2 regions of the Dyella telluris genome follow, and region 2 is predicted to be linked to the other one. Evidence: riboswitches for the same ligand, from Rfam matches in the RefSeq annotation. Region 2 holds a riboswitch; the other holds the start of a gene.
What was found. A riboswitch is a leader RNA that binds a small molecule or an ion and turns the genes downstream of it on or off. The one in region 2 is predicted to bind cobalamin.
Positions count from the first base shown of each region.

Region 1: linked by a shared signal. The riboswitch ahead of metE (5-methyltetrahydropteroyltriglutamate--homocysteine S-methyltransferase) and the one ahead of btuB (TonB-dependent vitamin B12 receptor) in region 2 are both predicted to bind cobalamin.

Region 1 is NZ_CP060412.1:1,498,641-1,506,106, forward strand. It holds gene H8F01_RS06905 (SDR family oxidoreductase) at 1,508-2,290, opposite strand; gene H8F01_RS06910 (hypothetical protein) at 2,385-2,603, shown strand; gene H8F01_RS06915 (ABC transporter ATP-binding protein) at 2,661-3,482, shown strand; cobalamin riboswitch at 3,545-3,780, shown strand; gene metE (5-methyltetrahydropteroyltriglutamate--homocysteine S-methyltransferase) at 3,977-6,268, shown strand; gene sppA (signal peptide peptidase SppA) at 6,347-7,466, opposite strand, start outside.
Region 2 is NZ_CP060412.1:3,112,241-3,119,706, forward strand. It holds gene clpB (ATP-dependent chaperone ClpB) at 1-37, shown strand, start outside; cobalamin riboswitch at 1,355-1,592, shown strand; gene btuB (TonB-dependent vitamin B12 receptor) at 1,703-3,571, shown strand; gene H8F01_RS13655 (hypothetical protein) at 3,639-4,220, shown strand; gene cobO (cob(I)yrinic acid a,c-diamide adenosyltransferase) at 4,217-4,837, shown strand; gene H8F01_RS13665 (cobyrinic acid a,c-diamide synthase CobB) at 4,883-6,181, shown strand; gene cbiB (adenosylcobinamide-phosphate synthase CbiB) at 6,178-7,107, shown strand; gene cobD (threonine-phosphate decarboxylase CobD) at 7,100-7,466, shown strand, end outside.

The DNA.
Region 1 (7,466 bases), 1.6 Mb from region 2:
ACGCATCGTGATGCAGCGTCGGCACGCTGTCGAAAATCTACGCATGATGGTGAAACTCTCGCACCGGCGCGCACTTGCGCAATCTGTCCACAGGCTTGCCCCATGGCATTCCACATGTGCTGTGGAAAACGCGTGGTGAGGTGGCGTCGGCATGGTGTCGAAAATCTACGCATGGTGGTGAAACTCTCGCGCTGGCACGCACTTGCGTGATCTGTCCACAGGCTTACCCCATTCCGTTCCACATCTGCTGTGGAAAACGCGTGTGACGCGGTGTCAGCGTGGTGTCGAAAATTTGCCCACGATGGTGAAACTCTCGCGCAGGCGCGTACTTGCGTGATCTGTCCACAGGCTTGCCCCATGGCACTCCACATGCGCTGTGGAAAAGATGCGCGGGGCTGCTGCGAATGTAGGCAGGATGATGAAACGGTATCGCTGGCGAGGACTTGCGTGATCTGTCCACAGGGTTGCACAGCGGGAATCCACATTGGGTGTGGAAAAGTGCGTTGGGTTCGTTTGTTAGACCGCTATGTTGTCGCGACCTGGCTCGCCTGCCGCGGGCTTCCGACCTCCTGCCGGAGGCCGGGTTACTTTCTCTTGCGTGCCCAAGAGAAAGTAACCAAAGAGAAGGGCACCCCATCGCGGCGCTGGCCGATAGAGCCGGCCAGTGCGTGAGGGTCGGCCGGGCTTTTCGACAGGGCGTCCTGCCCTGTCGAAAAGGGATCGGCATCCTTGCCGATCCCCCTGCGGGCCTGTCGTCCGCCCCTCACCGCCGCTCAAGGGGGCGGGTAGGTCAAAAGCCAGAGCCAGAGCCGAAGGCTCGTGCAGCTGCGCTGCACATCGCGACGCGATGACACATCGAGTGCCGGCCTAGCTTCACTGTAGGAGCGCACCCTGTGCGCGACAGCCGGACGGAGCGGTATCGACATGGCGCTGCGGTCGCGCACAAGGTGCGCTCCTACAGGGGGTGTCTCGCACCGTGTGAAGCCCGTTTCTTTCTCGCCTCAGTGCTCATTCCAGTCCTCTCCCGAACGGGAGAGGACGAGCGACAAGTGATGTTCAACGTGAACACCCAAGTGGCAAGGAAGGAGGTGCCTCGTAGAGGCACGACGCTCCGCGTTAAGTCCTCAGGGCTTTGGCGCGTTGCGAAGCGCTTTGCAGTACCCGCTGTGTAGAGGCGAAGGTTGCCAAGCAACACCGTTCCTCAGCCGTTCGGGCTTATCCCATCGGCATGCTGCCAGCCTTTAAGGCCATTTCTTTGGGTTACTTTTCTTTGGGCCAGCAAAGAAAAGTGACTCGGCCTCCGGCAGGAGGTCGAAACGCCTCCGCTGCGTAAGCGGCCAGGTCGCCGCCACGCACGAGACCGAAGGCCAAGAACAGAGAAGCTCGATTCCCGCCTTCGCTGGAATGACGCCTCTGATCAATCGATCGGGCAAGCGTGGCCCCTCACCCCAACCCTCTCCCCAAAGGGGAGAGGGAGCAAGAGCAACGAGTGCAATCCACCCCACCCTCAAAACCCGTAATTCAAAAACCCCCCATCCACCGCCAACACCTGCCCCGTCACATAACTCGCCGCCGGCAGGCACAGAAACGCGATCGCCGCCGCCACTTCTTCCGGCTCACCAATGCGCCGCAACGGCGTGCGATCCAGCACCTCGTCGAGGTACTCGTCGTTTGCCAGCGCCGGTTCCGACCGCTGCGTGCGGATATACCAGGGCGCCACCGCATTCACGCGGATGCCATCCGCTGCCCATTCCACCGCAAGGTTGCGGGTGAGTTGATGCAGGGCCGCCTTGGTCATGCCATAGGGTGATCCCGTGCGCACATGTGTCACACCGGACACCGATCCCACGTTCACGATGGCCGCGTTGGCGTGCTGCACCAGCTGCGGATGCGCAAGGCGGCACATTTCGAAGGCGGAAAACAGGTTCTGCTCGAAGATCAGGCGGTACTCGTCTTCGCGATAGGCGAGCGTCGGCGCCGGACGATTGCCGCCCGCGTTGTTCACCAGCAGCGAGAGGGGTGCGCCGAGATCTGCTACCCAGTCAAACACGGCAAGCCGGTCTTCCTGCTCGCTCAGGTCGGCATCGAAAGCCAGCACCTCGATGCCCGGGAAGTCATCCAGCAACTCGATGCGCACTTGTTCCAGGTAATCACCGTCGCGGGCAACCAGCAGAAGATTGGCGCCCAGCCCGGCGAGTTCACGGGCGGTGGCGTAGCCGATGCCCTTGCTGGCACCCGTGATCAAGGCGGTATGTCCCTGCAGCTGCCATGCGTCGATGCGTGCGTTCATGCGCCGAGCTTAGAGCCTGTACGCGTTTCCAGCCAAGTTTTGTCGGCTACCATGCAGCCAACAGCGTTGGAACCATCTTTCGGCGAGGTCTTCCATGAAACGGCTCATTCCCCTGCTATGCCTGCTCACGCTTGCCGCCTGCTCCGGCAAGCCGCCCGCGCCGGAATCGGCACCGGCCACGGCCAGCACGGCGCGCGTCGCCACACCCTGGGACGCCATGGAGAAGGACAAGCAGCGTGCCGCCGACGTGCAGAAAACAGTGGACGAGCAGGCCAAAAAGCAGCAACAGCAGATCGAAGCCGCGCAGCAATAAGGCTCGTCAGGCGAGGGTACTTGGCAAATGGACGTCCGGACGGGCATGGTGTCCGGCATGAATGCCCATCACGACGAACTCGCCACCGCGCCGCTGCTGGATATCGACGATGCCAGCGTGATGCGCGGTGATCGGCTGATCCTCGACAGCTTCAGCCTGCGCATCGACGCCGGCCAGCACACCGCCATCCTCGGCGCGAATGGTGCCGGCAAATCCACCCTGGTGCGCCTGATCACGCGCGAGCTCTACCCGCTTGCGCGCAGGGATGGCCGTGCATCCATGCACGTGTTCGGTCGCGAGCGCTGGCATGTCTCCGATCTTCGCGGGCTGCTCGGCATCGTCTCGCCATCACTGCAGCACGACTGCACCACGGATGCCACGCTGGAAGTGGCCGAGGCGGTGCTGTCCAGCTTCTTTGCCGCGCAGCGGCTGGGCCTGAATCACCACGTGACGGCCGCCATGCGCGAACGCGCCGATGAAGCCCTGGAGCAGGCCGGCGCCACGCACCTGCTTGGCCGCACCATGGCCAGCCTGTCCACGGGCGAGGCGAGGCGCGTGCTGATTGCCCGCGCACTGGTGCACCGGCCGCGCGCCCTGCTGCTCGATGAACCCTGCGCCGGACTGGACATGGCCAGCCGGCGCCGCTTCCTGGAAAACTTGCGCGGCCTCGCGCGCCATGGGACCACGCTATTGCTGGTGACCCATCACGTGGAGGAGATCCTCCCCGAGATCCAGCAGGTGGTGCTGCTGCGCGACGGGCAGCTGCTCAGGCAGGGCAGCAAGAACGACGTACTCACCGGCCCCCTGCTGTCCGAAACGTTCGGCATGCCGGTTTGCGTGGAGCGTCACGGCGACTACTTCAGCGCCGCCATCGCCTGAGGGACATCCGGACGTCCATCCGTCCAACCGTCGAAACGCTTGACGGGCCGGACGGCGGAAGCGTACTTTTGCGTCGCTGGTGGCTTTCATCCCTTCATCGCGATGAAGGGATGAAATTAAAAGGGAAGCCTGTGCGGCCCAACCGGGCCAATTCCGGCGCTGCCCCGCAGCGGTGTGTGGAAACAACCTTCGCCATGAGCACTGGTCCTGACGGACCGGGAAGCGGCGGACAGTAGGCGAGGCATCGACATGCCTCATGTCCACGAGCCCGAAGACCTGCCCCGGCCGGGAGGCTTGTCCTCCTGACAGACCTGGAGCTTCCGCGGGGAGGCAGCCGGATGCTGCGTCGTGGCCACGCCCACGGCGCGCGCCTCCGTGCCTGCTCGCGCAAGACCCGGTTCGCCCGAGGGGGCGAAGGTCGCTGGCGTGCAGGTGGAAGCCGCTCGCCGCAGTTCCTTCGTTCCTCATTCATCACGAATCGAGGACACGTAATCATGACTACCGTTACCAACCTGGGCTTTCCCCGCATGGGCCCACGACGCGAACTCAAGCATGCGCTGGAGGCGTACTGGCACGGCGAAAGCACGGCGCAGCAGCTGGAGGAAGCCGCGCGCTCACTCCGGCGCAGGCACTGGGAGCTGCAACGCGAGGCCGGTGCCGACATCGTTCCCTGCAACGATTTCTCGCTGTACGACCATGTGCTGGACATGGCCTTCCTGTTCGATGCCATACCCGAACGCTATCGCCCGCTGGTCGAGCGCGATGCACATGCCGGCTACTTCGCGCTGGCGCGCGGATGGCAACAAGATGGCCTTGATCTCCACGCGCTGGAGATGACCAAGTGGTTCGACACCAACTATCACTACCTGGTGCCTGAGCTCCATGCGGGGCAGACCTTCCGTCTGCGCGGGAACAAACCCGTCGACGAGTTCATCGAGGCGCGCGAGCAGGGTTTCGAAGCTCGTCCCGTGCTCTTGGGGCCGGTGAGCTTCCTGCTGCTGTCCAAGGCCGTGGATGGCAGCGATTGCCTCGACCTGCTGGACCGTTTGCTGCCTGTCTATGCGCAATTGCTGGCCCGGCTGAGCCAGGCGGGCGCGGAATGGGTACAGATCGACGAACCCTGCCTGGTGCTGGACCAGGACGGCGATGACCATGCAGCCTATCGCAAGGCATATCGCGCGCTCGCGGATGGCAACCGCCCGAAGCTGTTGCTCGCTACCTATTTCGGAGCGCCCGCCGACAATCTCCCGCTCGTTGCAGAGCTGCCGGTCGATGGCCTGCACGTGGATCTGGTGCGCGCGCCCGAACAGCTCGACGCCGTGCTTGATGCGCTGGGCGAGGAGAAGATCCTCTCGCTGGGCCTCGTTGATGGCCGCAACGTCTGGCGTGCCGACCTGGACCGCGCACTGCGAACGCTGCGCCGCGCGCACGATCGCTTCGGTGGCCTGCGCGTGCAGATCGCCCCCTCCTGCTCGCTGTTGCACGTACCGGTGGATGTCGCCGTGGAAACGTCCCTGCCGGACGACCTGCGCTCCTGGCTCGCCTTCGCGACGCAGAAGATCGGCGAACTGCGCATTCTGGCAAATGCTGTCAAAGGCCGCGTCAGCGCCTACGCGGCCCTGGATACCGCGCGCGCGCAATGGGTATCGCGCCAGCAATCGCCGCGTGTGCATCGTGCCGAGGTCGCCCAGCGCGTGGGTTCGGTCACCGCATCGCAGCTTGCACGCCGCTCCGCGCATGCGCGTCGCAAGCACGCCCAGCAGGAACGACTTGGCCTGCCGCTGTTCCCCACCACGACCATCGGTTCGTTTCCACAAACCCATGAGGTTCGCGAGGCACGCGCCCAGTTCAAGTCACGCAAGCTGTCCGCCGTTGCCTATGAGGCGTTCCTCGAAAGCGAGACGAGGCGCTGCGTGCGTTTTCAGGAGGAGATCGGCCTGGACGTGCTGGTGCATGGCGAGTTCGAGCGCAACGACATGGTGGAGTACTTCGGCGAACAGCTGGACGGCTTTGCCTTCACCAGGCTTGGCTGGGTGCAGAGCTATGGCTCGCGTTGTGTGAAGCCGCCCATCATCTACGGCGACGTGCAGCGCCCCGCGCCCATGACCGTGCGCTGGTCATGCTACGCGCAGTCGCTCACCCCTCGCCCCATGAAAGGCATGCTGACCGGCCCGGTGACGGTGCTGCAATGGTCGTTCGTGCGCGACGACCAGCCGCGCGCCACAACGTGCCGGCAGATCGCCCTTGCGCTGCGCGACGAAGTGCTCGACCTCGAAGCCGCCGGCATCGGCGTGATCCAGATCGATGAGCCGGCGTTGCGCGAAGGCCTGCCGCTGCGCCGCAAAGACTGGCGTGGGTATCTCGCATGGGCGGTGGAAAGCTTTCGTCTCACGGCCGCGGGCGTGCGGGACGAAACGCAGATCCACACGCACATGTGTTACTCGGAGTTCAACGACATCATCGAGGCGGTGGCGGCGATGGATGCGGACGTGATCTCCATGGAAACCTCGCGCTCGCGCATGGAACTGCTGGAAGCCTTCGTGCAGTTCCGCTATCCGAACGACATGGGCCCCGGCGTGTATGACATCCATTCGCCGCGTGTGCCGAACGTCGAGGAGATGACGGCATTGCTGCAGAAGGCTGCCGATGTGCTTCTTCCCGGGCAGCTCTGGGTCAACCCGGATTGCGGGCTGAAGACCCGCGGCTGGGCCGAAGTACGGGATGCGTTGGCGGCCATGGTGTCTGCAGCCCGACGCATGCGTGAGGTGGTCACGGTCGAGGCATGAAAAAAGCCGCCACCGGCAATCGGTGGCGGCTCTGTCTTCATCCACGTGGCCGCGTTATCGCGCGGCCACGTCACGCGCTCAACGTGGCGAACAGAAGCAGTAGGCGTAGACGTTCGGACGCCCTGCCTGCGCCGTGCGCAGCAGCTTCAGCTCCGGCGCCATGGTGTCGATATGGGCGACCCACGCCGGCAGGTGCACGCCATACGACTCGGCCACCTGCACCATCGCGCTTTCGTTGAGGCCGATCAGGAACTGCTCGAAGCCGCCCATGGGCTCTTCGACATAACGCACCGGCGCATCCTTGGCCAGCTTGGCGCGCTGCCCGGCGTCGGCCACGGCTTCACCGAGGCCACCGAGCTGGTCGACCAGACCGCGATCTTTCGCCTGCTGACCGGTCCACACGCGACCCTGCGCGATGGTGTCGATGGCGTCATAGGGCTTGCCACGCGCCTTGGCCACCTGGCCGACGAAATCGCGGTAACCCTTCTCGATGGTGGCCTGGATCACCGTGCCTACCTTGGGATCGAGCGGACGCGTGATGTCGAACGCACCAGCCAGCGGGCTCGTGCCCACGCCGTCGCTCTTCACGCCCAGCTTGTCCAGCGTGCCCGGCACGGTCATCACCATGCCGAAGATGCCGATGGAGCCCGTGATGGTGTTGGGCTCGGCGAAGATGCGATCGGCATTCATCGAGATCCAGTAGCCGCCGCTGGCCGCCACGTTACCCATCGACACCACCACCGGAATGCCGGCTTCGCGCGTCAGCGCCACTTCGCGACGGATCTGCTCGGCGGCATAGACCTCGCCACCCGGCGAGTTCACGCGCAACACCAGCGCCTTGGTGCGCTTGTCTTCGCGCGCGGCGCGGATCAGCGCGGCGGTGGAATCGCCACCCACTTCACCCTGCGGCTGCTTGCCGCCGGTGATCTCGCCTTCGGCCACCACCACGGATACGCCAGGCGTCGTGGCGTCGTCGTCGGTCAGCGTTGCCGCATAGCGCTGCAGCGATACCTGGCGGAAGCCTTCGCCCTTCTTGCCGGCGGGTACGCCTTCCTTGCGCATCATGGCGATGACTTCCGCCGGCGTGGCAACGCCGTCGACCAGATGCTGCTCCAGCGACAGCTGGCCAAGATCGCCCTTGGCGCCGGCGATCTTCTCCGGCAGCGTGTCGATATCCGAACGCAGCGTGGCCGGCTCC
Region 2 (7,466 bases):
TGCGGCGCAGGGGCACCTGACGTTCCACAAGCAGTGATGTTTTTGCCGCGGTGAGTTTTGGGTGTTTGGAGCGCCCGTCCTGCGAGAGTGGGGCGGGCGTTTTCTTTTTTGGGGCTCGGGTGGGGGTTGGTTTTTGTTGCTCGCGCCCGGCGGGAGCTTGTCGGTACTGATGGGGGCTTTGGCTTTGCGCGATGAGGTGGGCTGAGGTGAGGGCCAGTCTCGCCTCACAGCTTCCTTCTTTAGCCGTCACCCCTGCGTAGGCAGGGGTCCAGTGACTTTGCTTTGGGCCTTCGGGTTCTAGCGCTACCGCGACCTGGCCGCTTACGCAGCGGGCGTTCCGACCTCCTGCCGGAGGCCGGGTCACTTTTCTTTGCTTGCCCAAAGAAAAGTAACCAAAAGAAAAGGCCCCCCCATCGCGGCGCTGGCCGGTGAAGCCGGCCAGTCCGTGAGGGTCGGCCGGGCTTTTCGACAGGACTTCCATGTCCTGTCGAAAAGGGATCGGCATCCTTGCCGATCCCCCTGCGGGCCTGTCGTCCGCCCCTCACCGCCGCTCAAGGGGGCGGGTAGGTCAAAAGCCAGAGCCAGAGCCGAAGGCTCGTGCAGCTGCGCTGCACATCGCGTCGCAGGGTGCGACGGCACATGGCGTGCCGGCTTAGCTTGTCTGTAGGAGCGCACCCTGTGCGCGACCACCTGACGGAGCGGTATCGACACGACGCTGCGGTCGCGCACAAGGTGCGCTCCTACAGGGAGTATCTCGCACCGTGTGAAGTCTGTTTCTCTCTCACCTCAGTGCTCACCCCAGTCCTCTCCCGAACGGGAGAGGACGAGCGACAGGTGATGTTCAACGTGAACCCCCTAGGGGCAAGGAAGGAGGTGCCGCAAAGCGGCACGACGCTCCGCGTTAAGTCCTCAGAGCCATGGCGCGTTGCGAAGCGCTTGGAAGTACCCGCTGTGTAGAGGCGGAGGTTGTCCCGCAACCCGGCTTCCTCACCCGTTCGGGCTTATCCCATCGGTATGCTGCCAGCCTTTAAGGCCATTTTCTTTGGGTTACTTTTCTTTTGGGCCAGCAAAAGAAAAGTGACTCGGCCTCCGGCAGGAGGTCGAAACGCCTCCGCTGCGTAAGCGGCAACCTGGCGCCGGCATTACTACCGAAGGCACAGAGCAAAGGCACTGGATGACCCGCCCTCCGGCGGTTAAAAAGCGCCTCCTGCCTTCGCAGGAATGACGGTGAGGTGAGAACCGATCACTGAGGGCATGGAGGGCCAGCCGTGCGGCTGACCAAAAGCGCCTGGCCACATCCCCAGACACCCCACCCCAGACACCCCACCCCAAACGTTCACATTTCGTTGTCTGCTACCATGCCGCCACCTGAGGTGACCAACGGCCAACCGGCCGAAGGTTGAAACGGGAATCCGGTGCGGCGCGCAAGCGCCTATTCCGGAGCTGCCCCCGCAACGGTAGGCGAGTGCGATCCATAGGGGATCGACAGAACGACATCAAGCCACTGTGCCGCGCGCACGGGAAGGCGTCGATCTGGAAGACATCAGTCTTCGCCCGCGAGCCCGGAGACCGGCCTCAAGGTACGACCAGACAGGCGGTGGGCCATGTTGGGGATGCCGTGTTTCGCGCGGCCGCCAAACCCTCGCCACCTGTCCTTTTTTCATGCGATCCGCGCGGGCAGGCGCGGTTGAGGAGCATTGTTTTGGCCATCCGAATTTCCACGGTCCGTCGTTCCGTACTGGCGACGGCACTTTTGTCTGTCATTTTTCCGGCCTTCGCCGATGACACGACCAACCTCAACGGCGTCGTGGTCACCGCCACGCGCACCGAGCAGACCCAGGAGCAGACGCTGTCGGCGGTCACGGTGATCGACCGGGCTGACATCGAGCGCCTGCAGCCGGCTTCGCTGGGCGACCTGCTGCGCGGCACGCCGGGTATGCAGATTGTCAACAACGGCGGCCCCGGCAAGTCGACCAGCGCGTTCCTGCGCGGTACCGAGTCTGACCACGTGCTGGTGCTGATCGATGGCGTGAAGGTGGGCTCGGCCACGCTGGGCACGGCGTCGTTGCAGGACATTCCGGTGGACCAGATCGAGCGCATCGAAATCGTGCGCGGTCCGTTCTCCAGCCTGTACGGCTCGGAAGCCATTGGTGGCGTGATCCAGATTTTCACGCGACGCCCGGAAGGCGCCTTCGTGCCGTCCTTCAGCCTGGGCGTGGGGAGTTATAGCCATCTGAACGGTTCGGCCGGGTTTGCCGGCAAGAGCGGCAATGGCTGGTACTCGGTGGAGGTGTCGCACGACCAGACGCACGGCATCAATTCGTGCCGGATCGGCGCGGCGGAAGTGGGTGCGGCTTGCTATGCCGACCAGCCGGACAAGGACGGCTACCGCAACACCGCCGCTACGGTGCAGGGTGGTTACACGTTCGATGAGCAGTGGGACGCGGATGTTCGCCTGTTCCGTGCCGAGGGCCACAATTACTACGACGGTACCTACACGGACTCCGACAAAAGCGCCACGCAGGTCGTGGGTGGCAGCGTCCATTATCGTCCTGCCAGCAACGTCAAGCTGACGCTCAGCGCCGGCACCAGTGGCGATTTCGAGAAGGATTTCTACCAGGGCGATTACGTCAGCCGCTACGACACGCACCGCGATGTCGGTTCGCTGCAGGCCGACGTCGGCTTCTGGGGTGGCCTGCTCACCACCGGTTTCGACTGGCAGCGCGACCACGTGGACAGCACCGCGGGTTACATCAACCCGTACACGCAGGTTCCGGTCGACAGCCGTATCAATCGCGGCCTGTTCGCGCAGTGGCAGCAGACTTTCGGCAGCCAGTCGATCCAGGCCAGCGTGCGCCATGACGACAATAGCCAGTTCGGCAGCAAGAACACCGGCAGCCTGCTGTGGGGCTGGGACTTTACCCAGACGCTGCGCCTGACGGCCAGCTACGGCACGGCGTTCAAGGCGCCGACCTTCAACGACCTGTACTACCCGTACTACGGCAACCCGGACCTCAAGCCCGAAACCTCGCACAACATCGAGCTGGGACTGCGCGGCAGCTATGGCTGGGGTTACTGGTCGTTGAATGCCTTCCGCAACAACGTGAACAACCTGATCACGTATGACGCCACCACGCAGGCAGCCGCCAATGTGGACAAGGCGCGCATCCGCGGGGCGGAAGGCGTGGTGAGCGGTAACCTGGCGGGCTGGCTGGTGACAGGTACGGCCACCTGGCTCGACCCGCGTGACGAGTCCACCGCTTACGAGGGCAACCTGCTGCCGCGCCGTGCGCGCCAGACGGGCAATGTCGACATCGATCGCAGCTTCGGCGACTTCAGCGTCGGCGGTACCTGGTTCGTGTCGGGCCGCCGTTACGACGATCTGGCCAACCGTCACCCGCTGGGCGGCTACGCCATCACCAACCTGCGCGTGGCCTACGCCATTTCGCGGGACTTCAAGCTGCAGCTGGCCTTGAACAACGCGTTTGCCAAGGACTACGAAACCGCCTGGTACTTCAACCAGCCCGGCCGCAACTATATGTTGACACTGCGTTATCAGCCCGCGCAGTAATCCATGAGGCCGGGCCCTGCAAAGGGACCCGGCGTCGTTCCACGATGCATCGATCAGGAGAGCTCCCGTGAAAGCACTGTCGGTTTCCCGATTCAACGCGTTATGGCTGGTGCTGATGGCGGTGATGATGGCCACCCGCTTCAAGCACTTCGGCGACATGCTGCACTTGCCCGATGCATCCATGGCGATCTTCTTTCTCGGCGGCTTGTACCTGCGTCACCACTGGACCTTCGTGGTCATGGTGCTGCTTGCGGTGGCGCTGGACTGGGTGTCCATCAGCTATGCGGGCGTCAGTGACTTCTGCATCACGCTGGCGTATTCGTTCCTGCCGCTGGCGTACGCGGTGCTGTGGTACGCGGGCCGCTGGTATGCGCCGCGCATGACCGGGCGTGCGATGTCCTACCTCGCTGCGTTCATCGTGGCGCTGCTGGCGGCGATCGGTTCGTTCGCCATTTCCAATGGCTCGTTCTACTGGCTGGGCGGTCGCTACGCCAATCCGCACATGAGCGAATATGTGGCGCGCCTGTGGCAGTGGGGCCCGCTGTTCGTGCGCACCACCATCAGTTACGTCGCGGTGGCGCTGGTGCTACAGGCCGTGGTGTCACGTGTCGTAGCCTCCACCAACGGCCACGAAAAGGCACGCGCATGAGCGAGCGCGATGACAGCCTGAGTCCGGAGGAGCGTCATCGCGAGCGCATGCAGCGCAAGAAGGAGCTGGTCGATCGCAAGATCGCCCGGGCCACCATCGAGCGCGGCGTGCTGGTGGTCAATACCGGTAACGGCAAGGGCAAGAGCTCGTCCGGCTTCGGCATGCTGGCGCGTTCGCTGGGGCATGGGTTCCACTGCGGCGTGGTGCAGTTCATCAAGGGCAGTTTTTCCACGGGTGAAGAAGCGTTCTTCCGCCGCTTTCCCGATGAACTCGATTATCACGTGATGGGCGAAGGCTATACGTGGGAAACGCAGGACAAGGCGCGCGACATCCAGGCGGCTGATGCCGCGTGGCAGATTGCAGCGCGGATGCTGGCTGACCCGTCATACGACTTCGTGCTGCTCGACGAGCTGAACATTGCCCTGGTGAAGGGCTACATCGACGTGGCAAAGGTGTGCGATGCCCTGCGCGCGCGTCCGCCGGAGCAGCATGTGGTGATCACCGGGCGCGGTGCACCGGATACGCTGGTGGAGCTGGCCGATACGGTAACGGAAATGCGCGTGGTGAAGCACGCCTTCCAGGCGGGCATCAAGGCACAGAAAGGCATTGAACTCTGACGCGCCAGCGGACGTGTCGGGTGGAAGAACAAACAGGAGTCGTCGATGACCGACCATAACGCCGCATGTCCTGCACTGCTGGTTTCCGCGCCGGCATCGGGGCAGGGCAAGACGTCGGTAACGGCGGCACTCGCGCGCTGGCATGCACGGCAGGGCAAGCGGGTGCGCGTGTTCAAGACCGGCCCGGATTTTCTCGATCCCATGGTGCTGGAGCGCGCGAGCGGCGCGCCTGTCTATCAGCTCGACCTGTGGATGAACGGCGAGGATGATGTACGGGCGCGGCTGCACGAAGCGGCTGCCGATGCCGACCTGATCCTTGTCGAAGGCGTGATGGGGCTGTTCGATGGCGGCACGTCCAGCGCGGATCTGGCGCTGCGCTTTGGCCTGCCCGTGCTTGCCGTGATCGACGGCTCTGCCATGGCGCAGACGTTCGGCGCACTGGCGCTGGGCCTGGCGCGTTATCGCGACGGTTTGCGGGTGCATGGCGTGGCCGCCAATCGGGTGGGCAGCGCCTATCACGCGCAATTGCTGGCCGGCAGCTTGCCGGACGACCTGCACTGGCTGGGCGCACTGCCGCGCGACGTCGCTCTCGCCTTGCCCGAGCGGCATCTTGGCCTGGTAGCCGCAGCCGAACTTGGGGATATCGATGCGCGGCTCGATGCTCTCGCGGACGCATGGGCTACCCATGCATCGGCTGACTTGCCTGCGCCGGTGACGTTTCCTTCGGCATCGCGTGCGGCAGTGCCGGCGACCCTGCGCGGTGTCCGCATTGCCATCGCGCGCGACGCGGCGTTCTGCTTCGTCTATCCGGCCAACCTCGATCTGTTGCGCGAGGCCGGGGCGCAGCTGTGCTTCTTCTCGCCGCTGGCCGGCGAGACGTTGCCGGCCTGCGATGCGGCGTGGTTGCCCGGCGGTTATCCGGAACTGCACTTGTTGACGCTTTCGCAGAACAACACATTGCGTGAAGCACTGCACGCGCATGTGGAGGCAGGACGTCCCCTGCTCGCCGAATGCGGCGGCATGTTGTATGCGCTCGATTCACTGGCCGACGTGGAAGGCGCGAGCTTTCCGATGGCGGGCCTGTTGCGTGGCAAGGCCGCCATGCAGAAACGGCTGGGCGGGCTCGGGATGCAGGCAGTCGCCCTGCCGGAAGGCGCATTGCGGGGGCATACCTTTCATTACGCGCTGGCCGAGATCGACGAGGATCCCATCGCCATGGCCAGCAATCCCGATGGCGGGCCGAGCAAGGAGGGCGTGTACCGCCGCGGACGTTTCACCGCGAGCTTCATGCATCTTTACTTTCCGTCGAATCCGGTGGCGGCTGTGGCGTTGTTCCTGCCATGAGCACGGCGTTGGCGATGGTGCTGGCCGTGATGATGGATGCCTGGCTGGGCGAGCCGCGACGGTGGCATCCGCTGGTTTTGTTCGGGCGCCTGGCGCGCTTCATCGAGTCGCATGGCCACGCCGATCGTCGCGTGGCGGGCGTCCTTGCATGGGGGCTGGCCGTGCTGCCGCTGGTGGCGGTGACGGGGTTGCTGGAGGTGTGGTGGCGACGAGCCGCGCCCTGGCTGTGGTTCGCGTTGGAGGTGGTCGTGCTCTATCTGGTGATCGGGCTGCGCAGCCTGGCTGACCATGCGTTGCCCGTGGCGCGCGCGCTGACAGAGGGCGACCTGGCGGGTGCACGCACGGCGGTGGGGCGCATGGTGAGCCGCGACACGTTTGCGCTGGACGACACCCGGGTGGCTGCCGCGGCGACGGAGTCGGTGCTGGAGAACGGCAATGATGCCGTGTTCGGTGCGTTGTTCTGGTTTGCACTGCTGGGTGCGCCGGGTGCGGTGCTCTACCGTCTGGCCAATACGCTGGACGCCATGTGGGGCTACCGCACGGAACGCTACGAGTGTTACGGCTGGGCCGCGGCGCGCATCGATGACGTGCTCAACTTTCTTCCGGCACGGTTGACCGCGCTCAGCTATGTGCTGCTGGGTGATGCGCCGCGCGCCTGGCGTTGCTGGCGCGTGCAGGCAACGCGATGGGATAGCCCCAATGCCGGCCCGGTGATGGCCTCCGGCGCGGGCGCACTGGGCGTGCAGCTCGGTGGTGCCGCGCCTTACGACGGTGTGTGGGAATCGCGGCCTGAGCTGGGTGAGGGTGCCCGGCCCGATGCGCATGCCATTGTGCGTGCCCTGCAACTGGTCCGGCGCAGCGTCGTGCTGTGGCTGGTGGTGGCTGTCACGCTTGGTCTTGCCCAATGGAGTGCCAGCCATGCTTGAACACGGTGGACGCCTGCTGCGCGCCGCGCGCGACTACGGCATTCCGCCGGAACACTGGCTGGATCTCTCCACCGGCATCAGTCCATTTGCATGGCCGGTGCCTGCCGTGCCAGCGTCCGTGTGGCAGCGACTTCCGGACGACGACGACGGACTGGCGGAGGCTGCTTGCGCTTACTACGGCGCGCCACAGCTGTTGCCGGTGGCCGGTTCGCAAGCCGCCATCCAGGCCTTGCCCTTGTTGAGGTCGTCATCACGCGTGGGCGTGATCTGGCCGGGATACAACGAGCACGCGCACGCCTGGCGTCGCGCTGGGCATGCGGTGGAAACCTTGCCTGCTGCCACGTTGCTGGCCGAGGCGG